4 regions of the Thalassotalea montiporae genome follow, and region 3 is predicted to be linked to each of the others. Evidence: predicted binding sites of a transcription regulator. Region 3 holds the regulator's gene; each other region holds the start of a gene.
What was found. The regulator MetJ, encoded in region 3, represses methionine synthesis genes. The targets are predictions, from matches to a motif close to TAGACGTCTAGACGTCTA.

Region 1: metK (methionine adenosyltransferase) is a predicted target of MetJ. The motif match lies at 1,041-1,058, and genes of this name have one in related genera.
Region 2: ACSLUR_RS07260 (homoserine O-succinyltransferase) is a predicted target of MetJ. The motif match lies at 2,229-2,246, and genes of this name have one in related genera.
Region 4: ACSLUR_RS13805 (cystathionine beta-lyase) is a predicted target of MetJ. The motif match lies at 1,852-1,869, and genes of this name have one in related genera.

Annotation. Positions count from the first base shown of each region.
Region 1 is NZ_JBQRUO010000003.1:395,948-399,357, forward strand. Features, by position in the region: gene ACSLUR_RS12385 (MDR family MFS transporter) at 1-24, opposite strand, end outside; gene murI (glutamate racemase) at 176-1,012, shown strand; gene metK (methionine adenosyltransferase) at 1,270-2,457, shown strand; gene ACSLUR_RS12400 (ABC transporter permease) at 2,562-3,410, opposite strand, start outside.
Region 2 is NZ_JBQRUO010000002.1:136,243-139,652, forward strand. Features, by position in the region: gene metH (methionine synthase) at 1-1,189, opposite strand, end outside; gene ACSLUR_RS07260 (homoserine O-succinyltransferase) at 1,191-2,156, opposite strand; gene ACSLUR_RS07265 (trypsin-like peptidase domain-containing protein) at 2,359-3,410, opposite strand, start outside.
Region 3 is NZ_JBQRUO010000002.1:609,301-612,710, forward strand. Features, by position in the region: gene metL (bifunctional aspartate kinase/homoserine dehydrogenase II) at 1-106, opposite strand, end outside; gene metB (cystathionine gamma-synthase) at 123-1,283, opposite strand; gene metJ (met regulon transcriptional regulator MetJ) at 1,571-1,903, shown strand; gene ACSLUR_RS09240 (malic enzyme-like NAD(P)-binding protein) at 2,020-3,264, opposite strand.
Region 4 is NZ_JBQRUO010000004.1:230,040-233,449, forward strand. Features, by position in the region: gene ACSLUR_RS13800 (GNAT family N-acetyltransferase) at 21-548, opposite strand; gene ACSLUR_RS13805 (cystathionine beta-lyase) at 589-1,809, opposite strand; gene ACSLUR_RS13810 (ATP-binding protein) at 1,998-2,534, opposite strand; gene ACSLUR_RS13815 (DNA polymerase II) at 2,629-3,410, opposite strand, start outside.

The DNA.
Region 1 (3,410 bases), on a different contig from region 3:
GTTAAACGACACTTTACTTTCCATTAAATTTCTCTGCTTTATACGAAGCCAACGACATCTGGCCCCTATCAATACACGCAAGTACCTCGCCAAGTTACTTTACAAAACCAGTAAAACTCCCTATAACGGCAACGTTTTCTATTAACTTTGCTTTTTGATCACATAAATGGGTGACATGGTAACAACTCAGGCTAGCTGCAACACACAGGCTCCTATTGGTATTTTCGATTCAGGTATTGGTGGACTTTCCATTGCGCGTTGTGTTGCGCAAAACTTGCCAAATGAGCAGCTAATTTATGTCGCAGATAGTGGCTTTGCACCATACGGCGACAAAAGCCATAAAGACATTATAGCCAGAGCTGACTTTGTTGCTAACTTCCTGATAAAGCAGGGGGTGAAAGCCATTGTTGTGGCTTGCAATACGGCAACTGTCGTCGCAATTGAAGAGCTGCGCGCAAAATATACGTTACCGATTATTGGCGTAGAGCCAGCAATAAAGCCCGCAGCCAAACAATCTAAAGCCAAGTCGGTTGGGATAATGGTGACACAAGCTACGGCCAAGAATGATCGCTTTCTCAGGCTTGTTGAAAGTTACAAGCAAGATGCACAAGTACATATTCAACCGTGCCCCGGCCTAGTGCAACAAATTGAACAAGGCGACCATGAAAGTGACACTTGCCAAGCGCTACTCGATAGCTTTATCGCCCCACTGGTCGATAAACAGATAGACACCTTAGTGCTCGGCTGCACTCACTATCCATTGATAGAGCAACAAATCAAAGCTCATTTACCAGCAGGTATTGAGTTACTAGAAACCGCCCAACCTGTCACCAATGAGCTTATTCGCCGGCTAACACTCAATAATCTGCTGGCGCAAAGCGATATAGAGATTCAGCGCTTAACAGCCGCTCAAGGTTACCAAGTCTATTCCAGTGCACTAACGCAAGCGCAACAGCAAGTTATTCAAACCTTTTGGCCAAGCAAGTTGAGTTTTCACAAACTATCACGCTAATAATTCCTACCGAGCCGAATAAGCCATTTAGACGTCTAGGCGTAAAAAACTTTTCATCAATCTTCAGTTCGAGTAGAATGGCGAAAAATTTGTCGTGGCCTATTTTTAGTATTGCGATTAGTTAGCTTCATTAGCCTTATTGGCTAGCTAAGTTAACTAATAAAATCCTATCGGGTTGAAACTGCGTAGTAGCAAACAGCTTGCACTATGTGCATAAGCGACAAAAATTACCCTATTTCAATGATAATTGAGGTTTTATGTCTAGACACCTATTCACCTCTGAATCTGTTTCAGAAGGTCACCCGGATAAAATTGCCGATCAAATTTCTGATGCGGTATTAGACGCAATTATTGCTCAAGACAAGCATGCTCGTGTTGCTTGTGAAACTATGGTTAAAACTGGCGTTGCCATTATCTCAGGTGAGATTTCAACATCAGCTTGGGTTGATTTAGAAAGCCTAACGCGCAAAGTAATCAGTGATATTGGTTACACTTCATCAGATGTCGGTTTTGACGGTGAAACTTGTGGCATTATGAATCTGATTGGCCAGCAATCTTCTGAAATCGCACAAGGTGTTGACCGTGCAAAACCAGAAGAGCAAGGCGCTGGTGACCAAGGCTTAATGTTTGGTTACGCGACTAACGAAACGCCAACCTTTATGCCTGCACCGCTTTACTACTCTCACTTATTAGTCGAGCGCCAAGCAGAAGTACGTAAGTCTGGTGTACTACCTTGGTTACGCCCAGATGCAAAATCGCAAGTGACGTTTGTTTATGAAGACAACAAGCCAGTTGCGATTGATGCAGTTGTATTGTCAACCCAGCACAACCCTGACATCAGCCAAGAAATGTTGCACGATGCGGTAATGGAAAACATTATCAAGCACGTGCTACCAGAAGAACTGCTAACTGCCGATACCAAATACTTTATTAACCCAACGGGTAGTTTTGTGATTGGTGGTCCAGTAGGTGACTGTGGTTTAACAGGGCGTAAGATCATTGTTGATACCTACGGCGGTATGGCACGTCACGGCGGTGGCGCTTTCTCAGGTAAAGATCCATCAAAAGTTGACCGCAGTGCGGCCTACGCAGGTCGTTACGTCGCGAAAAATATCGTAGCCGCTGGCCTTGCTGAGCGCTGTGAAATTCAAGTGTCATACGCCATTGGTGTGGCTGAGCCAACGTCAATTACCGTTGAAACCTTTGGTACGGGTAAAGTTGCAGAAGACAAGCTAGTTGAACTAGTTCGTGAACACTTCGACTTACGCCCATACGGCATTACTAAGATGCTTGACTTGCTACACCCTATGTACCAAGAAACAGCAGCTTACGGTCATTTCGGTCGCGAACCTTATGAAAAAACGGTTGATGGTGAAACCTTCACCGCATTCAGTTGGGAAAAAACAGACAAAGCTGATGCATTACGCGCAGCTGCTGGCTTGTAAGCCAAGCATATATCACTAAGAAAAAGCGCTAACGTGAATCACGTTAGCGCTTTTTTTATTTCTAGCATTGTATCTGCATTTAGGATTTAAACTTCGCGTAGCAGTTACTCATATCTGAGTGCATGCACTGGATTGCGACGCGCAACCCAAGCCGCATTGCCACCAACGGTAAACCAAGCAATCAACAGTGATAAAACGCCAACGCCTAGGCAAATCGGTGCAATCCACCACGCATCAATGCGATATGGAAATGCCTGCAACCAAGTTAGCATAAAGTAAGCTGCGAGTGGCCAGGCAATAATATTGGCGAGCATCACAGGTTTAGAAAATTGCCAAATCAGCAGCTTAACAATATCTTTTACACTTGCGCCCATCACTTTTCTGATACCTATCTCTTTAGTGCGACGCTCAACGGTAAAGGCAGATAAGCCGTAAAGCCCCAAACAGGCAACAATAATTGCTAGTACTGAGAAAGCTAAAAATAATCGAGCTGTAGTGCGTTCATCTTGATATTGAGCAGCCATCATTTCAGATAAAAATTGCAAATTAATGGGGTGCTGCGGAACATTGCGCTGCCAGATATCTTCCACTTTATTCACAAGCGCAGGCAGATTTTGCGTACTAAAAGCAATATTAGCGATTCGAAAACGGCTTGGATTAAGCGTAAACACCGTTGCGCGAATGCCAAACTTCATCGAGCGAAAGTGAATATCAGGTATCACCCCAATCACCCTGAACTGATGATTTTGATTGACTAACGTTTTGCCAATGATGTTCTCAGGATTCATAAAACCAAGCTTTTTCACGGCCGTTAAATTGAGAATAATACTCGCCTGTGAGTTTTCTTTTTGTGCCTCCGGTGTTTCAGTTGCATGAACAATACGATCGCTACCAAAATCTTCACTAAATAGTCGCCCAGCAATAGGTTCAACCTCGTAGGCTTCAAAAAAACC
Region 2 (3,410 bases), 470 kb from region 3:
CACCGTTTTCTACTTGCTGTAGCGCAACCGCGATGGCTTGATCGTAATTTTCTTCGGTAATAAGTCGGCGGAAAATCGCCGAGCCGGTCACGTTAGTACGCTCACCCACGTTCACGAACAAGGTTTCTTTTTCAATGGTCAGCGGCTCTAAGCCCGATAATCGACACGCTGTTGCACGCGCTTCAATTTTGCGCGGTGCGATATTGGCAACGGTTTCTGCCATGCCACGAATATGCTCAGGTGTGGTACCACAACAGCCACCAATAATATTTAAAAAGCCCGACTGTGCCCATTCCTGCACATGTTCGTTCATGTCTTCTACCGAGAAGTCATACTCACCAAAGGCATTTGGCAAGCCTGCATTAGGGTGAGCAGAAACCGCGACATCAGAAATACGGCTCATTTCTTCCACGTATTGGCGCAGCTCAACAGGCCCAAGCGCACAATTCAGGCCAAAAGAAATCGGCTTGGCATGACGCAGCGAGTTGTAAAATGCTTCGGTTGTTTGACCTGAAAGCGTACGACCTGAAGCGTCAGTAATGGTGCCGGAAATCATGATCGGCAGCTTCACACCACGCTCAGCAAACACAGTTTCAACGGCAAAAATGGCGGCTTTGGCGTTTAGCGTATCGAAAATGGTTTCGATAAGAATAATGTCTGAGCCACCGTCAATAAGTGCCTCGGTCGATTCTTTGTACGCCGTAACTAATTCGTTAAACGTAATATTGCGAAACGCAGGGTCATTAACATCAGGGGAGATTGAACAAGTGCGGTTTGTTGGCCCTAATACACCCGCAACAAAACGCGGTTTGTGTGGTGTTTTCTTGGTGTATTCATCTGCTGCAGCGCGCGCCAGTTTAGCTGCCTCTAGGTTAATTTCAGCACTTAACGCTTCCATGTCGTAGTCAGCCATGGCAATCGTCGTTGCGTTAAAGGTATTGGTTTCCAGAATATCGGCGCCAGCTTCAAGGTATTCAGAGTGGATTGCCTTAATCGTCTCTGGCTGGGTCAGCACTAATAAATCGTTATTGCCTTGGATATCACAGTGCCAGTCTTGAAAGCGCTCACCGCGAAAATCACTTTCGCTGAACTTGCGGTTCTGGATCATAGTCCCCATACCGCCGTCGAGAATTAAAATACGCTCGTTAAGGGCTTGCTGAAGTTGTTGAAACGATGCTAACTGCTGCACGTTACTCTCCTGTGATTGATGTCTGAATATGCTCAGCATCTAATTGGTAAGGGGTGATTTGATACACATAGTAGTTGATCCAGTTGTTAAACAACAGGCTACCATGACTGCGCCATTTACTCGCTGGCGGTTTCTCAAGCGCAGAATCTGGATTGTTATCGCGATAGTAATTGACGGGAATCGCTGGCGCTAAATCGTCAGACAAACCTGCGGTTAAATCTCGGCGATATTCATCGTCTAACGTGGTTGGGTCATATTCAGGATGGCCAGTGACAAACACTTGGCGTTTGTCTTCACTGGCGCTTAAATAAACCCCTGCCTCTGCTGATTGAGCGAGAATATTTAAGCTCTCAACCGATTGATAATCCTCTGGCAACACTTCACCGTAGCGAGAATGTGGCACCCAAAATTCATCATCAAAACCACGCGTCAGTTTTTCATGGGGACGCAACTTATCATGGCGGTAAACGCCGGAAAGTTTAGCCTCACGAAGCTGACGCTCTAAGCCGTAATGATGATACAAAGCCGCATGTGCTGCCCAACACAAGTACATAGTAGACACTACATTCTTCTGCGCCCAATCGAATACTTCTTGAATTTTATGCCAATAGCTGACTTCTTTGTAATTCATTAAGCCAAGCGGCGCACCGGTAACGATCATGCCATCGTATTGCTTGTCTTTTACATCATCAAACAAGCGATAAAACGACTCTAAATGCGACGTTGGTGTATTCTTTGAAGGGTTGGCGTGAATACGCACTAAATCGACATTAATTTGCAACGGCGTATTCGACAGCATGCGCAGAATCTGCACTTCGGTTTCAATTTTATTCGGCATTAAATTGAGGATCGCCATTTCCATTGGGCGAATATCTTGATTGGCGGCGCGGTGCTCCGACATCACAAAGATATCTTCGTTACCGAGAATTTTTAAGGCAGGTAACTGATCAGGAATTTTAATTGGCATAACAAATCCACAAGACACTAGCGAATAATTGAGCTAGTAAATGTGCCTTGGATCTTTAGCTATGTCAACATCTAAACGTTTAGACGTCTAAACATGTTTAAGAAATGATTTGAAGATATGAAGTAAAGCTCTGCTTTAGTTAGTGATTGCCTTAATGACCAGTGAGCCCTAATTAAAAGTGACACCTAATTAAAAGTACTCTTTAGTTGCCGATGTTCCTAAGCTCACCAATTTGCACAGGTAACTGTAGCGTTTGCTTATTACGGTAAAGGCTTACCATAATGCTCTCACCCGGTCTGGTTTCTGCAACAATATCTAAAGCTTGCTCGACACCCGTAATCTCAACATCATCAAATTGATAAACCAAGTCACCGACTTGCAAGCCAGCTCGTTGCGCTGGACTGTTTGGGCTAACAGCAGTAATGGTAAAACCTTTGGTATGCGATGGCAGCTGCTCGGTATTAACACCTAGCCAGCCACGTGTTACTCGGCCGTTTTCGATAATTTTTTGCATAACTCGATTGGCAAGTTTATATGGCACCGCAAAAAAGATACCTTGCACATTGAGCTGTGAATTACGTTGCGTAAATTTGCGGGAATTTATGCCAACTAACTCGCCGTTTGTGTTAACTAAGGCACCACCTGAGTTGCCTTCATTGATAGCCGCATCCATTTGCAGGAACTGCAAATAGCTAGTGCTGCTTAGGCCATTGCGACCCGTTGCGCTGATAATGCCTTGAGTGACCGTTTGTCCCAAATTCAGCGGGTTACCAATCGCGAGCACGACATCGCCAGAAAGCGATTCCAAGTCATTTCGCTGCGGAATAACCGGCAGGTTAACAGCATCTACTTTAAGCACGGCTAAGTCAGTGTAAATATCAAAACCAATTAATACCGCATCATAACGCTGCCCTGTTTGCAGCCATACCGACACGAGATCCGCATTTTGCACCACATGGTAGTTAGTCAATATGTAGCCGTTAGGATCCATGATCACCCCTGAACCTAAACGGGTAGTATTAGCGACATTGCGGGAATAACGCCTTGGCTGAGCATGATCAGTTGAGTAGATATTGACAACAGCGGGCGCTGCTCTGCTGACCGCTTTAGCGTATGACAAAGGTGCGGTTTCTTCTTTCTCGCCATTTAAAAACGTTGAGTTAGCCAACTGCATGCGCAAATCAGGTACTAACAAGATCAAGATAACGGCAGCAAGCACACCATAGCTTGCTGACTGAAGTATATATTTAATAA
Region 3 (3,410 bases):
CAATAGCGCGTTTGGCTAATTTATTTTGCGGTAAGCTATTCTGCGCAAAGTTATTTTCCGGAAGGCTATCTTGCGGCAAGTGGGCTGGGACTAAAGTACTGCTCATGTTAATGCGCCCAAAGTTAAGCTTGCTGACTAGCGGCAAGGCCAGCGTCCAGATCGGCTAGAATATCGCTGATATCTTCAATGCCAACTGACAAGCGCACTAATGATTGGCTAATACCTGCCGCTTTTTGTGCTTCGATGTCCATTCCCGCATGCGTCATGGTAGATGGGTGACTGATCAAACTTTCAACTCCGCCCAAAGATTGCGCAAGCGTGAACAATGATAGATTATCAAATAGCGCTCGCACTGCTGGCTCACCACCTTTCACTTCAAAGCTTAACATCGCACCAAAGTCTTTTTGCTGACGTTTTGCCAACTCATGCTGAGGGTGGTCTGCCAAGCCAGGGAAGTACACTTGTTCAACTGCAGGATGATTGGCCAAGAAACTAGCAACTTGATTAGCATTTTCTTGATGTGCAGCCATTCTCAGCGGCAAGGTCTTTAAACCACGTAATGCTAGGAAGCTATCAAAGGCTGGGCCTGTAATGCCAATACAGTTTGCCCACCATGCAAGCTCCTCACCGAGAGCCTGTTCTTTAGTCACTAAAACGCCACCAACCACATCGCTATGACCGTTGATGTATTTCGTCGTAGAGTGGAAAACAATATCAGCACCCAGTGATAATGGCTGCTGCAGAACTGGCGATAGGAAAGTGTTGTCAACCGCAACCAGTGCGCCAACGGCTTTACTTGCAGCAGCGATTTTTTCAATATCAACTAAGCGCAATAACGGGTTGCTTGGCGTTTCAATCAGTACCAATTTAGGCTGTTTTGCAAGCGCATCATTGAGTGCCTGCTCGTCGCTTTGATCAACAACAATAACATCAAATTGGCCGCGTTTTGCCAAGTGCACAAACAAGCGATAGCTACCGCCGTAACAGTCGTGTGGAATAACAACTTTATCGCCGACTGACAACAGCTGACAAATCAAGTGAACCGCTGCCATACCTGTGCCCGTGACAATACCTAGAGCACCACCCTCAAGGTCAGCAATAGCCTTACCAAAAGTCGCTCTTGTCGGGTTACCTGTGCGCGAGTAATCAAAATCACGCTTTTCGTTAAAACCCTTGAGTGAATATGTACTTGATAGGTGAATAGGCGCCACCACAGCACCATGATGTTTATCGCTGTTAATACCGGCGCGTGCTGCGATAGTAGCGGTTTTTTGCTTAGTCATACTATTCACCTAGTAATTACTGAGTTTAGCTAGCTTATTCAATTTAGATTTTGAGTAATAAAAATAAGTAAGCCATTAAATGGATGTTTAGACGTCTATAAATCTATCCGTTTTAAATTTTGTGGTCAAGAAGTTTTAGACATCTAAACTTCTACACATATAGGTTGACTGAAATATGCCACCTAGTACAATTTAACGTTAATATCTGGGTTGCATCAAAAAGACATTACAGCGCATTACAAAACGCTGACCATCACCCAACTAATAACAATGTATGAGGTACTTAAATGGCTGATTGGAATGGCGAATATATTAATCCTTACGCAGAGCATGGAAAAAAAAGCGAACAAGTAAAGAAAATCACCGTTTCTATCCCACTTCGGGTACTCAAAGTACTAACTGACGAGCGCACTAGACGCCAAGTTAACAACTTACGTCACGCCACCAATAGTGAACTGCTATGTGAAGCTTTCTTACACGCTTTCACTGGTCAACCCTTGCCTAACGATAACGATCTGGCCAAGGATAATGAGCACCGATTACCAGAAGCCGTTCGTGAAGCCTTGATTGCACAAGGTATTACTGACTTTTCTGAATTCGAAGCAGATGACGAAGAGTAAATCGCTCGAAAAACGCTGCACATAAATTCGAATCAAAAGGCGCAAAATGCGCCTTTTTTAATGCAATTATTGCAATCGCTAATTCATTACTAAATTAGCCACCTTAGCTTGTCATCTTAACTTTTCATATAGTTCTCAGGCAGTGGCAGCGCCGCCACCCCAGACTCAACAGCCGCTTCGGCAACCGCTTTAGCAACTCTTGCTTTCAGGCGACTATCCATAGGTTTAGGAATAATATAATCGCGACCAAAAGTTAAGCTCTTATCACCGCTTGCTTTAAGCACTTCAGCTGGCACTTCTTCTTTCGCCAATTGTCGAATAGCATGTACCGCAGCAACCTTCATTTCATCGTTAATGGCTTTTGCACGCACGTCTAATGCACCACGGAAAATAAACGGGAAACAAAGTACATTGTTCACTTGGTTCGGGTAATCAGAACGCCCTGTGGCAATAATCACATCATCACGCGTTGCTTTAGCCAATTCTGGCTTAATTTCTGGATCTGGGTTTGAACAGGCAAAGACGACAGGGTTAGGTGCCATCAACGCTAAATGATCAGCCGACAATAAATCAGGCCCAGATACGCCAACAAAAACATCAGCGCCTTTGATAGCATCTTCCAATGTACGCTTGTCGGTGTTGTTAGCGAAAAGTTTTTTGTATTCATTTAAATCGTCTCGACGAGTATGAATCACACCCTTGCGATCTAACATGTAGATTTTTTCACGCTGCGCGCCGCATTTGATTAATAGCTCCATACAAGCGATTGCCGCTGCACCTGCGCCCATACACACAATATTCGCCGCTTGAATATCTTTGCCTTGAATATCCAAAGCATTAAGCATACCGGCAGCAGTAACGATCGCAGTACCATGTTGATCATCGTGAAAAACAGGAATACGACAACGCTCGACCAACGCACGTTCAATTTCAAAGCACTCAGGCGCTTTGATATCTTCTAAATTTATGCCGCCGAATGAGTCTGCAATATTGGCGACAGTATTAACAAATTCTTCAACCGTATGGTGTTTGACTTCAATATCAAACGAATCAATGTCAGCAAAGCGTTTAAAAAGTAATGCTTTGCCTTCCATTACGGGTTTTGATGCCATTGGCCCCAAATCACCTAGTCCCAAAATAGCCGTACCATTTGAAATTACCGCTACGGTGTTACCTTTCGCTGTGTATTTATAAACATTGTTTGGATCTTCAGCGATTGCTCGCACGGGTTCTGCGACCCCTGGGCTATAGGCCAATGCCAGATCTTTACTGGTTTCTGCGGGAGTTGTCAGGGCAATACTGATCTTGCCCGGATTTGGCAGCGCATGATAATCCAATGCCTGCTGTTTTAAATCTGTCATCGTCGTTCCTTTGCATGAACATGGTGTTAACTTGATGGATATAACTGTATTTGTAAATCAGATACTTATTATGTTTATTATTATTATAGTTTATATGGTATTTGAATTAAGATGATGCTGACAAGGCTATTTTTTCAAAGAAACTT
Region 4 (3,410 bases), on a different contig from region 3:
ATCGTAACTCGCACGCTTCACTACCCAATATTACTGGGGTTCAACAGCGATGTAAGAATGTGATCTTCCCATCGCCCATTAATTTTTAAGTAGTTTTTGGCTTTGCCTTCTATCTCAAAACCAAGGCCAGACAACAACTTTTCTGACCTAGTATTATTGGGCATATAGTTAGCCATTACTCTATTCAATCCCAACTCATCAAACGCATAGGCGATAACGTACTCACAGAGCGCTTTCATTAACCCCATCCCTTCAAATTCTCTGGCGATAGAGTACCCCATATTGCACGCTTGAAACGGTCCTCTAACAATATTGGAGAGAACACAAGTCGCTATGATTTTTGAAGTTTCTGGGCTATAAGAAACAAAAAATGCTGTTCGCCCCTCTCTTTGTTCCTTTTCCATGGTAACTAGTCTACTTTTCCATGCACTAATAGCGTGGTAGCCATCCAGCCTAAGCGGTTCCCATTTACCTAGGTGTAGGTGATTATTAGCGTAATATTCAGAGATTGCCTGTGCATCACGTACTGATATAAGTTTGACTTCCATGGTTTCGTTTCTAAAACAAAATTAGCCACTAATTGTTTGGTTAGTTTTTACCTACCAAACGCTCAAAGCCTTTTGCAAGGTCCTCTATCAGATCGTCAACATCTTCCAAACCAACATGTAAACGAACTAATGGTCCTTGATATTGCCAATCGGTGGCAGCACGCATTGCACCAATATTTTGTACCGCCAAAATTAAACTTTCAAAGCCACCCCATGAATAGCCCATTTTGAAATGGTGCATACCGTCTAAAAATGCGGTGACATCCTTGGCAAATTCAGGTTTTACCACAAACGAAAACAGGCCATTACTGCCTAAAAAGTCTCGTTTAAATTGCTCATGCCCAGGGCATGACGGAAAAGCTGGGTGAAGGATAGTTTCCACTTCTTCACGCTCACTTAGCCACTTGGCAACTGTAAGTGCGCTTTGCTCATGCTGCTTCATACGTACACCTAAGGTGCGAATGCCGCGCAGCGCTAAATAGAGATCGTCAGGTGATGTGCATTGCCCCATGGTATAGCTACTTTCACGCAGTTGAGGCCAATGAGCTTCATTAGCGGTTGCGGTACCTAGCATCACATCTGAGTGCCCTACCACATACTTGGTTGCTGCTTGAATAGACACATCAACGCCTAATTCAAACGGCTTTAAATTTATAGGAGATGCCCAAGTGTTATCTAGCAGTACTGAGCAGCCGTGACGATGGGCAACTTCTGCAATCGCCGGAATATCTTGCACTTCCATAGTCAACGAACCCGGTGCTTCCAAAAATACGAGGCTGGTATTTTCTCTTATCAAACTTTCAATGCCAGCACCAACCAAAGGATCGTAGTAAGTCGTCTCAACACCCATTTTAGCGAGAATATTGTCGCAAAAACTGCGAGTTGGCTCATAAGCCGTATCCACCATTAAGATATGATCGCCAGTTTTTACAAAAGCTAAAATCGCATTAGTAATTGCCGCTGTACCACTCGGGTATAGCGCACATCCTACACCACCTTCTAATTCTGTCATGGCATCGCTAAAGGCAAACGATGTGCTAGTACCACGTCGACCATAAAACAACACTTGGTTCGCTTTGTTGGCAGTCGCATGTTTCATTTGTTTAACGCTATCAAACACTACGGTTGAAGCGCGCTGTACCGCTGGATTAACTACCCCATTCGTCCATTTATCACTGCGACCAGCATTGACGATTTTAGTATCTTGTTTAGGTGCGTTATTAGACTCGCTGCTTTGCTTTGGGCTCTTTGGATCGGACATGCGCTACTTCTTTTAGAGTTTGGATATTTGAAATACATTTATTGGCTATCTAGCCGTCTAAACAATTTATACCTAGCTTAGTAGGAAAGCTCAAGAAGAAATGCTAGTTAGATTTGATTCCCTAAGATATTTATTTAATTAAATGTAAATAGCAAACAGATACAGCCTAACAACGCTATTTGCACAAATCACTCATTCTTTAAATAACACTCAATTTCGGTTGCAGATTGTTCAATTGTTAGATTGCTGGTGTTTAATCGAAAAGACTCAACATTTGGTATAGTTGCTGAGAAATCGAATTTCTTTAAGTACTTATCCAAATACTCTTTTGATTGAAGTTTATTCGTATTTTTTCTTCCGTCACTTAGTACTCGCCTTAAATGCTCGTCATAGTCGCAAGATAGATATATAAAATCAGGGCTAACGCTAAATTCCTGCAATAAATCAAGAAGGCCTTCAATAAAGAAATTACTTGCGGGGTTTACATAGCAAAAAGTGAATACAATGCCTTTATCTTTTTGTGTTTCAATGATTGTTCGAAATGCTTCCAAGCAAATTTTACGCTGGTACTTTTCAAAACCTGCGTTACCAAAGCCAACAACAGCGCAAGCAACATCAAATGCTAGGTGCTGAGGAAACAACTTCCATCCATTTCTTGCTGCCAACTCTCTTGCAACACTCTCTTTACCAACACCAGGTGCCCCATAAACCATCACAAACTTCATCGTCATTCCGTTTCACTATTTAGGTTAATTATAACTTAACTGTTTATATTTACAGTATCAAGAAAACTGAAATAAATGACAAATACTCCAAAACTTATGATGAAAACAAATCTAACTGGTTATCTGTGATCTGCTCAAACGATAAATTCACAAAAGGCAAAATCGCATCGGCAACCGATTTCAACTGGCGTTCGATATACAAATCGTAGTCAAGTGGTGCGCTTTGGTGCTCTATCGCTTGAGGGCCTTGAGTGGTCAGAACATATTCGATATGGCCGCGCTTTTGGTATTTGGCCTTTTGACCGTTAGCAAGGTTGATAGCATCAGCGGCTCTTGCCGCTTTAATATGGGGCGGCACATTTTTTACGTAGTCATCTAGCTTGCGACGAATACGCTTTCGATAAATGAGCTTTTCATCAAGCTGCCCTGCTCTGGTTTGATTCACTGTATCAAGGACAAAGTCGCTGACTGGCTCGTCGTGAAATATTTTATCGTACAAAGCTTGTTGAAAATCTTTAGCCAGTGGCGTCCAATCGGTGCGGACGGTTTCTAATCCTTTAAACACCATACGTTCATTTGGCTTACTGTCATTTTTACTCGATTTATCAGCTTCATTGATCACAAGACCAGCATAACGCTTTTTGGTGCCAACATCGGCTAAGCCACGAATAGTCGGCATAAAAAAACGAGAAAAATGGGTTTCAAATTCTATTTCCAGTTTACTCTCAATCTGATATTCGCTGGCAATATGCTCGTCCCATTTTTCATTAATTAGCTGCTCAAGCTCCTTGCCAATGCGCCTTGATTCTTTGACGTTATGTGACTCACCAATTGCAACGAATATTGAATCAGTGTCACCGTAAATCACTTGATAAC